DNA from 3 places in the Ignatzschineria larvae DSM 13226 genome. Region 2 is predicted to be linked to each of the others. Evidence: riboswitches for the same ligand, from Rfam matches in the RefSeq annotation. Region 2 holds a riboswitch; each other region holds the start of a gene.

Region 1 (5,787 bases), 610 kb from region 2:
CCCCGAAGCATTGGGATTAGCGACAGATATTAATCAAATATGGTCGATGGATTTTATGTCTGACAGCTTGCAAAATGGACGTTATTTCCGAACTTTTAATGTGATTGATGATTATAATCGAGAAGGTCTTTGCGTGGATATTGATTTTAGTTTACCGACAGAAAAAGTGATTCGCTCCTTAGAGAGAATTATTGAATGGAGAGGAAAGCCTGCAGCGATTCGATGTGATAATGGCCCTGAATATATTAGCCAGAAATTAATTGATTGGGCTAATTCAAAGAAGATCACTCTGATCTATACTCAACCGGGGAAACCCACACAAAATGCTTATATTGAGCGATTTAACCGCACCGTAAGAGAGGAGTTACTATCGAATTATCTGTTTGGAACAATCAATGAAGCACAAATTTACTCCACTAAATGGCTATGGAGTTATAATAATGAAAGACCCCATTCAGCCATTGGATCTGTGCCACCGTGTCAACTTTAATAAACCAAGAGAAACCTTCTACTTTTAAATAGCCCTAAAAAGGGGAGGATTACACAATCATCATAGTTACTGTGATAACTAAAAAGGAGTTTACTCATGAGAAAGCTGAGTCATAGAATTTTGAACTGGTCTAATAACATGATAAGTTTTCCAGATATACCTACTATTTCAAGTCACTGTACGGATTACTTATCATCTATTCAGCCAGCTAAAGTTAAATTAAGAAGCGCTGAAGAAGATATGCAAATTGTAGCCGAAGATATCTCTCAGGCCACAGCTGAGGTATTAGCGCGTTATGGGGATGACCGTGATAACAAAAGATCTATCAAAAGATGATAAACAAAATGATATAGAAACGTCCTGTTCAACTGAACCAGAGAAAGATTTAATTTCTGATGAAGTAGAAAGGATTACCCAAATTGCAAATAGTGATCTTCCTGAAAAATTAAAGAAGAAAAAATAAAAGAAACGCTGCAAATTAAAAGCCAGCTCTTTTCAGGCCCATTACCTCCCCCCGCTTTATTAGAAGAGTATGAAAAAATTGTGCCTGGTGTGGCAACAAAGATTATTGAAATGTCAATAATATAAAGAGAACATACTATGCAAATTGAAAAAGCACTAACAGATTCTGAAATCGACCGAGTGTCTAGATCGCTCAATTTAGCCGAAAAATCCAATAAAAGAGGCACATGGTTAGTTTGGGGCTTAATAGCGGCTTCTCTAATCAGTATTTGGAGTGATGCTCACCCCACTGTTAGCATTGCCTTTTTAAGTCTTCCAATTGTCATGGGATTAAAAAGTTTATTATTCAATCATGAAAATAATAAAAAAGCAGATCCAGATAAATAATCTGGACTGATAGTATGAGTCCATATCAAAATTATAAAAATATACTATCCCCCGGCGATGGGAGGAGTTTTCTTAGTAATCTCAAATCAAATCTAATTCCCGGCAGGAGGGAATGCTTGCAATTCCAGACAAATCCCGCGCCCGCGGGTGAGTAGTTTCTCAACTTCTCAAACTATTTTCTCAACATTGAGAGATATCATTATATTTCAGCATAGATAGAATGTCCGCTTAACTCTCGGCAATGCTCGACACAGATGAACGATCTATTTATTATCCTGCATTGAAGATGCCCAACCTGCCGGCACGCGATTGATGGAAGAACGGTATACTTCGCTCCGGCGATGGGAGGGATTGTCTTATATCAATAAAGATAGTTCTAACTTTTCAGATGTGGGAAAACTTTCTGAAATTTTTTCATTCTTATTAAAAGCCGATTCCCGGCGGGAGGGAATGCTTGCAATTCCAGACAAATCCCGCGCCCGCGGGTGAGCAGTTTCTCAACTTCTCAAACTATTTTCTCTGCATTGAGAAATACCACTATTGCCGGCATAGATAGAATTTCCGCTTAACTCCCGGCATTAAAGATGTCCAATCTGCCGGCGCACGATTGGTAAAAGAGCGGGATACTTCGCTCCGGCGATGGGATAGATTTACTTAGTGACAACCATCAAACATCCCCTTTTATGACACAAGTTTACAGAGCTCTTGAAAATCTCTACAATGAGGGCTATCTCAACGGGGTGCCATTTAGGGATGATTAGGATGATCTGATCTTTAAAGGGCTGAGATTTCACCCGTCGAACCTGATCCGGACAATACCGGCGTAGGGATTTGAGAGCAGATGGCCACGAGGGCGATCTCCCTCAGATCCTGTGACGCATTACACAGGAGCTATTATGACGCATAAAACTGATTCTTCCATATTTCAACGCTTATCTCGATCGATTGCTCAACCGATTGGGCGAATTCTCCTTGCCACTTCTATGATTTTAACCTGCGTGACCACGTTCGCCTTGGCAGAGAAACCGATACTCACCGTCTACACTTATGATTCCTTTGCCGCAGAATGGGGGCCGGGGCCACTGATTAAGGAGCGCTTTGAAAAAGAGTGCGATTGTGAGCTGAAATTAGTCTCTCTCGGTGATGGCGTTGCCCTACTCAATCGCCTACGGATGGAAGGTAAAAAGAGTAAAGCGGATATTATCCTTGGTCTTGATAATAATCTGATTGCAGCGGCGGAAGAGACGGGGCTATTTGCTCCGGCCAATGTGGATACCTCAAAACTCAAACTGCCGATTGAATGGGATCATCAGACATTTATTCCTTACGATTATGGCTATTTTGCCTTTATCTATAATAAAGAGAAGATCCAAAATCCGCCCACAAGTATGAATGCACTCCTCGATAGTAGTAAATCTTGGAGTATTATCTATCAAGATCCTCGGACTAGTACGCCAGGATTGGGATTACTGTTTTGGATGGAGAAACTCTATGGAGATGAGAGTACAGCCGCTTGGCAAAAGATGGCGAAAAAGACGCTGACCGTCACCAAAGGTTGGAGCGAATCTTATGGCCTCTTTCTCAAGGATGAAAGTGATTTTGTCTTGAGTTATACCACATCGCCGGGCTATCAGATGCTCTATGATAAAGATGACAGCTATGCGGCAGCAATCTTCGATGAAGGGCACTATCTACAGGTAGAAGTCGCAGCGAAGTTGGCTACAAGCCAAAATGAAGCATTAGCCGATCAATTCCTGCAATTTATGTTAACGCCGGCATTTCAAGAGACGCTCCCGACTACCAATTGGATGTATCCTGTGATTGATATTCCATTACCGGAAGTCTACAAAGCGCTGCCGATTCCAAGCAAAGCGTTGCTCTTTAGTGCTGAAGAAGTGGAGAAAGAGCGACAACATTGGATTCGTTTATGGCAATCGGCGGTGAGTCAATAATTGACTTGAATGAGGATCTCTCATTGATGTATTCCCTACCCCATCATCACCGTCAATCGGCTTTGCAAGATCAGGCTCATCGGCCAAAGAGTTCTCTCTCTCTGTGGCCGGGCATTGTAGCGGCGCTATTACTCATTACCGTTGCGCTCCTCGCCTTTGGTGCGCTCTGGTGCTTTGCGCCATCTATTTCCTTGAGCGCTATTTGGCATGATCACTATCTCTGGCACGTGATTGGCTTTACCTTTTATCAAGCCTTTCTCTCTGCCCTACTCTCTGTGATCCCCGCTATTTTACTCGCTAGAGCACTCTATCGCCGGCGTTTCCCCGGGAGAACCCTGCTTCTTCGTCTCTGTGCAATGACGTTAGTCTTACCGGTCTTAGTGGCCGTATTTGGCATTCTCTCGATCTATGGTAAAAGTGGTTGGCTTGCGATGCTATTGGAGATGATAGGGCTTGAATATCGCTTCTCACCTTATGGTTTACAAGGGATTCTGCTCGCTCATGTCTTTTTCAATCTCCCCCTTGCCGCTCGAATGTTACTACAAGCGCTTGAGAGTATTTCTGTAGAACAGCGGCAGATTGCAGCGCAATTAGGCTTTAATGAATGGCAACAATTTCGCATTGTAGAGTGGCCCTATCTGCGCCGGCAATTATTACCTACTGCGGCACTGATCTTTATGCTCTGCTTTGCGAGCTTTGCCACAGTGTTAGCCCTTGGAGGTGGACCGAAAGCAACCACAATTGAGTTAGCGATTTATCAAGCGCTCAATTATGATTTTGATCCCGGTAGAGCGGCGATTTTAGCCCTTATTCAACTCTTTTTCTGTATCGGTTTAGTCCTACTTAGCCAACGCATCAATAGCGCCTTTGCCATTGGCACCACACAAGCACGGCGTTGGTTCGATCCGGCAGATAATCATTTTCGGCAGATTCGAGATACGCTGATTATTCTCTTAGCGCTTTTACTACTCCTGCCACCGCTCATTGCCATTATTATTGATGGATTGAATGGGCGCATTCTTGCCGTACTGCAACAATCAGCACTGTGGCAAGCGGCTTCCACCTCGCTGATTATTGCGCTGTGTGCCGGGCTTCTCTCGGTGACACTCACGATGATGATTCTCTGGAGTAGTCGGGAGCTTCGACTTCGGGGGAATGAACGGTGGGGACAGACTTTAGAGCTCAGTGGCCTGTTAATTTTAGCGATGCCGGGTATTGTATTAGCAACAGGTTTCTTTATTCTCTTTAATGAGACGATCGGCATTCCCCAATCCCCTTATCCTGTAGTGATTGTGGCGAATGCACTCCTAGCGATTCCTTATGCGCTGAAAACCCTCGATAATCCGATGAGAGATCTTGCGGAGCGCTACAATCCCCTCTGCCAATCTCTCAATATTCAAGGCGTTCGCCGGTTATGGATCGTTGAACTGAAAGCCCTCAAAAAGCCCATTGCTCAAGCCCTTGCTTTTGCTTCGGTGATCTCCATTGGCGATTTTGGCGTAGTGGCGCTCTTTGGCAATGAGGATTTTCGCACATTACCCTACTATCTCTATCAGCAATTAGGGGCATATCGTACCAATGATGGAGCGGTAACGGCAATGTTACTACTATTCCTCTGCTTTATCCTTTTTAGCTTACTCGAACAACTCTCAGGAAAAGATTATGATTCGGCTCAATAATGTTCTCTTTCATCCTAGCGTTAATGACAAGACGCAATCGATGCTGTTTCAATGTGCCATTGAACAAGGGGAGCGAGTGGCAATTATGGGGCCAAGTGGCGCGGGGAAAAGTACGCTATTGAGTTTAATCAGTGGTTTTCACGTTCCGCAACAAGGGGAGATAATCCTTGCCGGCAAAGATGTGACTAAGCTTCCGCCGGCAAAGCGTCCGGTATCTATGCTATTTCAGGAGAATAATCTCTTTGCCCATTTGACCGTTCTGCAAAATATCGGTTTAGGATTACGCCCGACACTACATCTCAAGCCCGATGAGATTGCAAAAGTCAGGCAAATTGCCGAGCAAGTGGGATTACAAGACCTTCTCAACCGCTATCCTAATACCCTCTCCGGTGGCCAACGACAACGCGCCGCCCTTGCCCGCTGCTTTATCCGCCGGCAACCGATTCTACTTCTTGATGAGCCTTTCTCCGCCCTTGATCCTGCGCTTCGGCACGAAATGTTACAGCTCTTAGATGAGATCTGCCACGCGCATAATATAACTTTAGTGATGGTATCGCACAATATCGAAGATGCCCACCAAATCGCGCCCAGAACACTTGTTATCCACGATGGTACCATTGCGTACGATGGCAATACCGAACAGCTCCTCAAAGGGGAAGATTCCGCAGCAAAACTCCTAGGTATTGAGAAATGCCACAACTTGCCGGCGCACGATTGGTAAAAAAGCGGGATATTTCCCCCCGGCGATGCGATTAATTCTCTTAGTCGTTCTATAGAAGCTAATTCCCGGCGGGAGGGAATGTTTGCAATTCCAGAC
Region 2 (5,787 bases):
TTGAAATTTCTTATTTTGAGAATGTAAGGTATCTACACAATGTCAATAGAAGCAGTTCAAGCGCTTGCAAAAGATGATTTTTCCGCGGTTAATCAGAAGATTTTAAGTGCGCTTCATTCCGATGTCGTCTTGATTAATCAAGTCGGGCAATATATCGTCTCTTCAGGGGGCAAACGTCTACGTCCTTTAATCACGCTACTAGCGGCAAGAGCTGCGGGTTACGAGGGAGAAGGACACATTACTGCAGCCACATTGATTGAGTTTATCCATACGGCGACTTTGCTACACGATGATGTGGTCGATCACTCTGATATGCGCCGTGGACGGGAGACTGCCAATGAGCTTTGGGGGAATGAGGCCGCTGTTTTAGTGGGTGACTTTATCTATACTCGATCATTTCAGATGATGGTCAGCCTTAAATCGATGCCGATTATGAATATTCTTTCGGATGCGACCAATATTATCGCCGAAGGGGAAGTGATGCAGCTGATGAATATCGGCGATCCTGATACCACCGAAGAGAATTATATGAATGTTATCTATTCCAAAACGGCTAAGCTCTTTGAAGCTTCCGGCGCTGTAGCGGGGATTTTAGCAAGAGAGGCGGGCGGGGATGATTATGAAACGGCGCTTGCGACTTACGGAATGTATTTAGGGACCGCTTTCCAATTAGTGGATGATATCTTAGATTACTCGGCAAGCGCGGCGGAGATGGGTAAAAATACCGGCGATGATCTTGCGGAAGGAAAGCCCACATTACCGCTCATTTATGCGATGCGTGTGGGAACGCCGGAAGAGGCAACACTGATTCAAGATGCGCTTGTGAATGCTGATATCTCTAAATTAGAGACGATTTTAAAAGTCGTTGCGCGTACAGAATCGCTGGAATATACGCACCAAATGGCAGAAAAACAGGCGGATCTTGCGGTAGAAGCATTAGCCCCATTGCCAGATTCCCCTTATAAAGAAGCCTTAAAAACATTAGCTTACTATGCAGTTGAACGGAAGTTCTAAGGGCTCTTAAAAGGGTTAACCCCTAATGATGAGTAAATTGAAGCAGTAAAGTGATACAGTGAACGTTAGAATTGAGCGTTAGGGTTGAATTTTCGAATTAAATCTCGGAAAAGACCTTATTAAATAAGAGAATTTTTACCGGAAATTCATAGAGTTGCTACAATAAAGTATCACAGCAATATCACATCAATCGATGACGAAGAGATGGCGATCTGAAGATGGTCATCTCTTTTTTTAATGTATTCAATATATTCATGATCAATAGCGTGATGAGCGCGTTTCATACATTGACTATTTTTAAGATGACAAGGAAGAATGATGAGTCGATCAAAGCGTAGAACAGAGAAATGGTTAAATCGCCTATTATGGATGGTGGCGATTCTATTTGCCTTTTTCTTAACAGGCATAGGAGAGCGTGTCATTAGCGATCTGCCGGCAGTGACAGAGCGGTTAGAGGTTGAGAATTTCTATCAAGAGCCTGATTATAGTCAGTTATTGGCCCAAAACAATCAATTAGCGGAGCAACTGAATGCACAGGAACTTGTCAAAAATGGGGCGGCAGAGGCTTTAACGATCGCCCAATTAGCCTATGGTAATGAGAAAGAGATCTTTGAAAATTGGCTGAAAACGCGGGGAGCGACCTTAGATCCAAAGCGAGATCCTGAGTTAATGACCCGAACCGAAGCCTTAGAAGCAAGCCGGAATCGAATTGCGGAGCTTGAACGAGAGAATCTCTCGGCACAGAAAGATTGGCAAGCTATTTTGAATAAGCGAGAAGCGTTACTGCAAAAGGTCAACACGCTCACCGATCAAGCTTGGGAACGCTATTATCAGGCCGATCGGCGACAGGTTCTACAGATTTTCCTGATTCGATTAGCAGTCACTTTACCGCTCTTAGTGATTGCCGGCTATCTCTTTGTGAAGCGCCGAAACGGTCGCTATTGGCCTTTTAGTTGGGGATTTATCTTCTTTGCGCTCTTTGCCTTTTTCTTTGAATTAGTGCCCTATCTTCCAAGCTATGGGGGTTATGTGCGCTTTAGTGTGGGCTTGATCCTGACATTCTTAGGCGGTTATTATGCGATTCGCACTCTCAATCGTTATCGCGAAAAGCAGCGACAAGAAGAATCGGCGACGGATGTGGAGCGCCGGAAGATGCTCAATTATAGCTTTGTATTACAACGGCTTGATAAATCACTCTGTCCCTCTTGTGAAAGAGGCATAAATTATCGTGATCCCTCAATTGACTATTGTCCACATTGTGGTATTACTCTCTATAAACGATGTCCTACTTGTCATGTCCGTAAAAACGCTTTTCTTAATTTCTGTCCTACTTGCGGTACAAAAGAAGAGGCGCAAGTGACAAATGAATAACGGATGTAATTTTGATTGCACCACTGATGATTTAAGTAAGAAAGGCTTATTTGAATAAGTGATAAGGCTATACTATTCAATAAGTTATTTTATTATTTAGGGGCTGTTGGGGGGTGCTTATTCTACTTTACCAATGATATTTGATCCCTTTGATTAATCGTGGGAACGGTTATTGTTCGTGTGTTGAATGTCAATATGTGTAGAATAGAGCGCTTTATTGTCAAAAAATGTATAAAAAATAGCAATTTAGCGATAAAAAAAGTAAAATAAAACGCCAAGTTGATAATTAATAATTATCGTCAGATATTGACGTTGGTCAACTAGGAGATCTTCATCTGTCAAGGGCGCGTTGCCTGCGATAGTTTATATACCACTTAACAGATAAGGAGATATTAATGGGATTAATTGATGGTCAAAAATATAAAGGAACTCGACATAAGGAGTATGCGGTTATATTAGCTATAGCCGTCATCTGTTTTGATCTTTTCTTTGGTTCAACCCAATCTACAGCATTTCTCTTTGTGATCAACATTATCTCCTTGATCGCAATTCTCTATAGTGCATTTAGTGTGGTGCGTCACGCAGACGTCTTTGCCCACCGTCTTGGAGAACCTTACGGCTCTCTGATTTTAAGCCTTTCTGTGGTTATTCTGGAAGTGAGCTTAATTACTGTTGTTATGTCATCAAGTCCAGGGCCCGGTCCTGATGGAATCGATCCTTATGCCACCTTGATGCGTGATACGCTCTACTCATTGATTATGCTGGTGATCAGTGGATTTGTGGGAATTTCACTACTGATTGGCGGTAAAAAGTTTAAAACACAACACGTTAATCTTGCCGGTGTTACCCAATATACTACGGCGATTATTCCACTTGTTTTAGTGGTGCTCATTCTTCCAAGCTTCTTAGAGGGCGGAAGTTATAGTAATGGTCAACTGATCTTTGTGGCACTGTTATCTGCTGTGCTTTATGCCGTATTCTTAGTAATTCAAACGAAAACACATCAAAGCCTCTTTATCTATGATGATGAAGACCAAGATGAGAATCATAAAGGGATGCCTTCACCGTACTCAAATACTTGGCACGGTATCTGGTTGATTGTTCATTTAGTGTCGGTTGTTGCGGTTACAAAAGTGGATTCAGCGCCACTTGAGTCTCTACTTGCAAACCTCAATGCGCCTAAAGCGTTAACGGGTTTGATCGTCGCGATTTTGATCTTCGCACCGGAGGGATTAGGTGCTATTCGGGCGGTATTGAATAACAACCTGCAACGAGCGATCAATATGTATTTCGGTTCGGTGCTTGCAACAATCTCATTGACCGTTCCGGCAGTTGCGATTATCTCGCTCTTTACGGGTAGCCAAATTATTCTAGGCTTGCCAGTTACAGATGTGATTCTCGTGAGTGGTTTGTTTGTACTGTGCCAAGCAACATTTGACAGCGGACGGACCAATCAGGTCGATGGGGTTGCGCACTTAGTGATCTTCTTCGCTTACCTGATGTTACTGCTCGGTAGTTAAGAGAAAATCTATCGATCGGTAGGATGAGTACCGATGATATAGCAGTACAGCTCAATAATTTAATGCAGCGATATTCTGAAAGGGGTGTCGCTTTTTTATTGACTCTCTCTTTAGAAAAGAGAGTTGCCCATTGTCAGAAGATCTTCTATACTCGATGATTCAACGCGATATTGATCGTATTACAAACAGAATTACAAATTGCGCATTGTACGCTGATAGGTAGAGGATACACCTTTTTATCAGTGCCATAGCGCAGACAATATTCCCCTAGAGGTGCTGTTATGAACAGCTGAGATCGAAGTGGTACTTCGGGACTCTTAGAACCTGATCTAGTTAATACTAGCGGAGGAAAGTGGCGAATAATGGATCGGCAGAATCCCTCTGCAGGTCGATTATGATCTTATCTCCGCAACGGAGAGAAGATGTTACAGTCCTTACAGCTACACGCAGTCACACGAGATATCCCCACGATTGCTGATCAAGCATTGGTGGCGCATATTGGTGCGCTTTTGCCGTATGTGGATGCGATTCAACTACGGGAAAAATCTCGCTCCCCTAAAGCGCTTGCGCTATTGATTGAACGGCTATTACAGGCAGATATTCCTGCGGATAAGCTCATTATCAATGATCGAGCAGATATTGCGCTGACCTTTGGCATTCAGAAAGTTCATCTAACTGAGCAGAGCTTACCTTTAAGCCGATTAGAAGCCACTTTTCCCACTTTGCAATGGGGGAGATCGTTTCATTCTGTCAATGCCGTGGAGAAGCAACTTTCCCATTATGACTATGGTTATTTAGGGCACATTTTTCCCACAGAAGCGAAAGAGTATGCACCATTAGGTGTTGATTATCTGCGGTTAGCCTATGAAGCCATCAATGCAGAATGTCGCCTCAATGGAGGGAATAATGCCTCTGCCGGCAAACTAATTGCTATTGGCGGCATCAATCTTGGCAATGTTGAAAGCCTATTCCCCTTTGTCGATGGCATCGCCTTGATGTCGACTCTATTTCCCTTGAGAGATTACCGCTTAGATACCGATCAAGCCATTCGACAAGCCACACAATTTCAGCAGATTTTGATGAAGAAAGAATAGAGAGAAAAGAGAGAGAAAAGAGAGAGAAAAGGAGCGGTAACGATGATACCTAAAAATGCAATTGCCGAGGATATGAATAAGATCACGATTCAAGTGAATGGTGAGTCGATGCAGGTTACAGCGGAAGTGAAATCGGTGGCGGATCTGATTGAGAAGCTCAATCTTTCACATCGGCGATTTTTTATTATTGAGAAAAACAGGACAGTCATTTCCCCGGAGAATTACAAGGTAGAAACAGTTTCTGCCGATGATTGTTTTGAAATAGTCCATTTTGTAGGAGGTGGTTAAGATGACTTTAAAAATAGGAAACTTTGAATTTAACTCTCGGCTCTTTTTAGGCACAGGGAAATATCGCAACTTTGAGGAGCAGAAAGGGGCTGTGGAAGCGAGTGAAACAGAAGTTTTGACCTTTGCTGTTCGGCGTATGAATATCTTCGATGAGAATCAGCCCGATCTATTAGAAGCGCTCGATTTAAGCCGTTATAAATTATTGCCCAATACCGCCGGCGCTTATACCGCAGAAGAAGCCGTACGTACCGCAAAGCTTGCTCACGCGTCAGGGCTATGCGATATGATCAAGGTGGAAGTGATTGGTTGTCAGAAAACCTTACTGCCCGATCCTATAGAAACCTTGAAAGCCACAGAAATTCTACTTAATGAGGGAATGACCGTTTTAGTCTATACCTCGGATGACGTGGTATTAGCGCGCAAATTGCAAGAGATGGGTTGTCACGCCATTATGCCGGGCGCATCTCCTATTGGTAGCGGACTTGGGATTATTAATCCGG
Region 3 (5,787 bases), 160 kb from region 2:
AGTTTTTGATGGTATTGACGACAATAATCCCAAAGGCCAAAGAGGCTAATACATCCATTGTGTTATAGCCCTCGGTAAAGCCTTTAAAGAGCGCATTATGCGTATAAGCCGGCTGAATCGGAAGCGTTTCAACATCTCCCATAGGATAGATAAAAGCGCTAATAATGAGAAAGGCTAAGAAGACCAAAAAGAGCGGATTTAACACTTTTCCGATCCACATCATAATATTGCTAGGATTGAGGGAAAGAATCCACGCTAATAGAAAGAAGAGAACTGTAAAGATGAGGAGTGCAATCGTATATTGATCTTCGCTCAAAAATGGTGTTAAGCCAATTTCAAAAGAGACTGTTGCCGTTCTAGGAAGTGCAAAGAAAGGGCCGATCGTTAGATAGAGCACAATGGTAAAGAAGAGGCCATAGAGCGGGGTAACCCGACTTGCAAGGTCATAGAGACCATTACTTTTAGAAAAGCCAATCGCCACAACGCCGAGGAAAGGAAGCCCTACGCCGGTAAGGATAAAACCAATGGTTGCTAATGAGATAGAAGCACCGGCTTCTTGCCCCATATGAACGGGGAAGATAAGGTTCCCGGCACCAAAGAAGAGCCCGAATAACATCGAGCCGATAGTGATATATGCTGAGAGTGATAGTTGTTTCTTCATCTGAATCTCATAAGGTTAAAGGTGAATGAAAATAAAATGTTGTCATTTGAAAAGGTTGCCATTTGTGGCAATAAAATCCCTCAAAGAGGCGCTATCATATTGCAAAATCAGTGAATAATAAAATGAGTGTTTACTTTTTGAATAATTATTTATTCTATATTCGCTTTTTGATATCTATTTTCTCTATTAATTGTCGCTATGGGTTTAAAGCGATTGTTTTGATCGTCTCTGTTGAGTGATGACGAGTAATAATCCGCCCAATATCACTAAAGTGGCGCCGAGCCAGCCCCAGAAGCCGAGTGTTTCATTCCAGAAAAAATGGGAGATGAGCGCACCAAAAACGGCATTGAGATAGTAGAAAGGCGCTAAGATTGACGCATCTGTCAAGGAGTTTGCTTTCGTAACCCACACTTGACCAAGGGAGCCAAAGATTCCCATTAAGAGCACAATCCCCCAAATCGCCGGCGATGTAGGGAGGGTAAATTCAGTAAAGAGCGCTAAACCGAGCGCCGAGATAATGCCGGTGAGAGAGAAGTAGAAGACAATCTCTGCACCTTTTGCCACTTTACTGACCCGCTTAATCGCCACCATTGCCATTGCCACAAAGATTCCGGCAACAATAGGCAGTAGAGAGAGGAGAGAGAAATGGGGCTTATCTACATCGGCTAACATCCAAACGCCGGCTAGAGCGAGGAGGAAGCTCGGAATTAGCACCCAACTGAGCTTCTCTTTGAGCCAGATAAACGCCAAAATAGGAACGAAGAGCGGAGTGAGGGAGCGGAGCACTGTGGCATCTGAAAGCGGTAATACTTTTAGTGAGACAAAGATGAGGATCATCCCGATCTGCCCTGAGAGCGAGCGAATGGCGTGTAGCGGAAGCCTTGCAATTGAGTGGCGCATTTCGCCGGAGAGATAGAATGCCGGTAGAACCCACATTAGGGTGATGAGGTTTCGAAAGAAGATGATCGTTGCGGTTGAGATATCGTTACTTAACCATTTGATAGAGCTATCCATGAGCGCAAAAGCCACTTGAGAGAGCACTACAAAGAAGATACCAAGAAGAAGCGTATTTCGCATAGAGATTCTATCCCTGAGAATGATGGAGCGGTCACTGTTTTTATCTTATGAGCAAATAGTGTACGCCTTTCTATAGGACGCTTCTAGCCTTGGAGATGATTTTATGATACTCATCTGCCGAATTATTCTAGTGATAGCCAGCCGTTCTCCCTAGAGAGCGCTATTTTTCTGTTTCTGAGTGATCTGTTTGATGCGGTGTGTAACGGGGTTTTTCCGGCATTCTTTCAATAATACGCGCCATATTGATCGCACGATCTTGCGCTGTGACTTCATAATCATTCCAGAGATGAAGATATTCTGCTACATCTTCCGGCCATTTATAGAGCACATTAAATCCTCTTTTTAGGCATTCTTGATGCAGTGCGTCATAACGATCTTTTAAAAAACGCAATTTATCCCGGAAAAAGGTCACGTGCCCGGTTCCTAAATGGTAACCCGGCGCGTTTGAGAGCGGGACTTTGCCTTGCCGTTTCGCGATATCATTGGGGATACGAGTCAATTCCCGATGTTCGGCTAGGAGATGTTGATCACACAGTTCTTCAGGAGGAATGATATTAATTCGAGTCATAGCGAGTGATTGATCAATAGTTCAAAAGAGAGAAGAGCATTGTAACAAGCTTGAATAAGGATCGCGAATAAGGGGTGTAAATAGAAGAACCACAAAGGAAAGAGAAGATAATAATCCCAATAATATAAATGTGTTACTAATTTTAGTGGCAATGAGATTACGCGGAAGCGGGAAGAACTTTTGCTTTCTCAAGGAAAACAGGCTACATTCAAATGCAAGTGAAGAGCGGTTAAAAATTTATTAACAATGATTCTATTAACAATGATCCATTAACAGTTCATTGAAAACGACTTTAATCGGATCTTCTTCTCTTTATTCACACTAGGGGAGCTCAAATCGAGCTGAGATTAGCATTGTGCTTAAACCCTTTGGACCTGATCTGGCTAATACCAGCGTAGGAAAGTAAGGCGATATAATGAGTATCTATTCTATTTTGATTCTGTTGAATCATTATCTCAAAGCGATGATCGATCAATAAAGATTGATGAATAAAGATCGATTAATAAGATCGATCCGTCACGCTATCAGATTGTAATGCGCTCTAATCATAGAGACGTTTTATGTGAAACATCCCATTATTATCCCTGCAATAGACGCTTGCTAGCCCAAATCTTGTCTTCTTTTATTATCATAGGAGCAATTTAATGGCAGATACATTTCAACCCGAACAATCGTTAGCGCAACCAATATCGCAACCATTTCAACAAAAATTTCAACAGCAATTCCCCAATAGCCGAAAGGTCTATATTGAAGGTTCTAGGCCGGATATTCGAGTACCCTTTCGCGAGATTACCCTCTCAGATACTTTAGGATCCAAAGGAGAAGTGATTGAGAAAAATCCCCCATTTTTAGTCTATGACACGAGTGGCCCTTATTCGGATCAAGATTACCAAGTGGATCTGACGAAAGGGCTTCCGGCACTTAAAAGAGCTTGGGTCATAGAGCGTGGCGATGTGGAGACGTATGAGGGACGCATCAAAAGTGCGCGAGATGATGGCTATAAACGGGAAGATGATCCTCGTATTCAAGAGGGCGCTTTCCCGGGATTAAAGCGGGAGCCTCTTCGGGCAAAGCCGGGAATGAATGTGACGCAGATGCATTATGCCCGTAAAGGGCTGATTACGCCGGAGATGGAATTTATCGCGATTCGTGAAGGAATGACACCGGCGTTTGTACGGGATGAAGTAGCGGCCGGCCGAGCGATTATCCCCTCGAATATTAATCATCCTGAAGCCGAGCCGATGATTATTGGTAAAAATTTCCAGGTGAAGATTAATGCCAATATCGGGAACTCGGCGATCACTTCTAATATCGAAGAGGAAGTGGAGAAGATGACGTGGGCCACTCGTTGGGGCGCGGATAATGTGATGGATCTCTCAACTGGGAAAGATATCCATAAAACACGCGAATGGATTATCCGCAATTCGCCGGTTCCGATCGGCACCGTTCCCATTTACCAAGCTCTTGAAAAGGTCAATGGCATTGCCGAAGATCTGACGTGGGAAGTGTTTCGCGATACCTTAATTGAGCAAGCAGAGCAGGGCGTGGATTACTTCACAATTCATGCCGGTGTTTTACTGCGCTACATTCCGCTAACGGCGAATCGAGTAACGGGGATTGTCTCTCGAGGCGGTTCTATTATGGCACAGTGGTGCCTTGCGCATCACAAAGAGAATTTCATCTATACCCATTTTCGAGAAATTTGCGAGATTATGCAGCAGTATGATATCGCTTTCTCGTTGGGGGATGGCTTACGACCAGGGTCGATTGCCGATGCCAATGATGAAGCACAATTTGCTGAGCTTAAGACCTTAGGGGAGTTGACAGAAATTGCGTGGGAGTATGATGTCCAGACGATGATCGAAGGCCCCGGGCACGTACCGATGAATAAGATCAAAGAGAATATGGAGATGCAGGAGCGATATTGCCACGATGCGCCTTTCTATACACTTGGGCCACTGACGACTGATATCGCACCGGGATATGATCATATCACGTCAGCGATTGGAGCCGCACAGATCGCTTGGTATGGTACGGCGATGCTCTGTTATGTGACGCCGAAGGAGCATTTAGGCTTACCTAATCGGGAAGATGTCCGTACCGGCGTGGTTACTTATAAATTAGCGGCGCACGCAGCGGACCTTGCAAAAGGGCATCCAAATGCGCAAAAACGGGATGATGCACTCTCCAAAGCGCGCTTTGAATTTCGGTGGTTAGATCAATTTAACCTCGGCTTAGATCCAGAGTTAGCACGAGATTATCACGATGAAACCCTGCCACAAGAGGGCGCAAAAGTAGCTCATTTCTGCTCGATGTGTGGTCCTAAATTCTGTTCAATGCGGATTTCACAAGATATTCGTACGGTAGCACAAGCACAATCAGGGGGAGCACAATCAGGGGAAGCTCAGAAGATCATTGCCGGAATGCAGGAGAAATCAGCAGAATTCCGTGCGAATGAGAGTCAGATTTATCGCTAATGAGGTTATAAGTGGGGTATCAGTCGGCAAATTGCGCATTAATTTGCGCTTTTTGCCGGCATTAATTGTAATTGCCAATAGCCGGTGTGATCTTTGACAAGTGCAAGCCGATCACTTTGTGTCGTCTTGTTACGAAAGAAGAGTGTGTAATCGACGGTTGCTGCTGTTTTATCTTGATTGAAGGTGGCATTTTGAAATTCGATTTTTTCGATACCCCCTTTCGCATTAATGTTGAGGGCTAAATCTTCAAAAATAATGGTCAAAATTTCGTAGAGTACCGCTTCGGAGCGGGGCTCTTGATTCAGATCATTCAGATTAAAGAGCGCGATTAGCTCCGGATAATTAGGATTAGCCAAAGATTCATAAAATCGTTGCACACTCTCTTCTGGCGAATGGGGTTGAGTACATCCTGCAATACAGAGGAGTAATCCCAAAGTGAGTGTACGAAATTTATGACGCATAGCATACCTTTACGTTTAATGGCTGATTGAATAGCAGATTGAATTCTATTTCTTCTATTTATTCTATTTTAGAGGCTATTTATTAATAGCGCAAAAGAGCATTCTAATACAAACCCTACTGCAAGCAATATCTTAGTAATATCTTAGTTGCAGTGATGGTTTGTATTAGCGTGATTGCTTATGCGCGACTCTTTTGATGGGCAAAATGGGCGACGGATCTACTTTTTGAATCCTTTGAGTGCATCGGCAAAAGGATTATTACTTGGCGCACTCTTTTGTGTTTGATTCATTGAGCGCTTCTGCTTTTGTGATGCCGGCGCAAAGCCTTTATTGCCGTCTGTTACATTTTCTCCAATAGGATCGTTCATCCGCATTGTTAGGGCAATTCGTCGGCGTGGAACATCCACTTCTAATACTTTCACTTTCACGATATCGCCGACTTTAACGACTTCATAAGGATCTTTCACAAAGCGATCGGCTAGGGCACTAATATGCACTAAACCGTCTTGATGAACGCCGATATCTACGAAAGCACCGAAGTTT

Evidence for each region. Region 2 has a riboswitch for thiamine pyrophosphate ahead of WMO13_RS08495 (thiamine phosphate synthase). Riboswitches for the same ligand answer to the same signal wherever they lie in the genome.
Region 1: it holds a riboswitch for thiamine pyrophosphate, as region 2 does, so the genes downstream of both, thiB (thiamine ABC transporter substrate binding subunit) here and WMO13_RS08495 (thiamine phosphate synthase) in region 2, are expected to answer to the same signal.
Region 3: it holds a riboswitch for thiamine pyrophosphate, as region 2 does, so the genes downstream of both, thiC (phosphomethylpyrimidine synthase ThiC) here and WMO13_RS08495 (thiamine phosphate synthase) in region 2, are expected to answer to the same signal.

What each region holds. Positions count from the first base shown of each region.
Region 1 covers NZ_CP150637.1:103,667-109,453, reverse strand. Annotated here, with positions in the region: one part of gene WMO13_RS00465 (IS3 family transposase) at 1-490, shown strand, start outside; gene WMO13_RS00460 (hypothetical protein) at 587-826, shown strand; gene WMO13_RS10640 (DUF2335 domain-containing protein) at 935-1,078, shown strand; gene WMO13_RS00455 (hypothetical protein) at 1,091-1,339, shown strand; TPP riboswitch at 2,066-2,187, shown strand; gene thiB (thiamine ABC transporter substrate binding subunit) at 2,323-3,291, shown strand; gene thiP (thiamine/thiamine pyrophosphate ABC transporter permease ThiP) at 3,267-4,970, shown strand; gene thiQ (thiamine ABC transporter ATP-binding protein ThiQ) at 4,954-5,691, shown strand.
Region 2 covers NZ_CP150637.1:2,052,408-2,058,194, reverse strand. Annotated here, with positions in the region: gene ispB (octaprenyl diphosphate synthase) at 40-1,014, shown strand; gene WMO13_RS08505 (zinc ribbon domain-containing protein) at 1,333-2,385, shown strand; gene WMO13_RS08500 (calcium/sodium:proton antiporter) at 2,781-3,905, shown strand; TPP riboswitch at 4,165-4,273, shown strand; gene WMO13_RS08495 (thiamine phosphate synthase) at 4,328-4,999, shown strand; gene thiS (sulfur carrier protein ThiS) at 5,042-5,287, shown strand; gene WMO13_RS08485 (thiazole synthase) at 5,289-5,787, shown strand, end outside.
Region 3 covers NZ_CP150637.1:1,891,435-1,897,221, reverse strand. Annotated here, with positions in the region: gene brnQ (branched-chain amino acid transport system II carrier protein) at 1-661, opposite strand, end outside; gene WMO13_RS07830 (DMT family transporter) at 866-1,738, opposite strand; gene WMO13_RS07825 (pyrimidine dimer DNA glycosylase/endonuclease V) at 1,899-2,306, opposite strand; TPP riboswitch at 2,620-2,724, shown strand; gene thiC (phosphomethylpyrimidine synthase ThiC) at 2,951-4,783, shown strand; gene WMO13_RS07815 (DUF4878 domain-containing protein) at 4,822-5,244, opposite strand; gene WMO13_RS07810 (Tex family protein) at 5,463-5,787, opposite strand, start outside.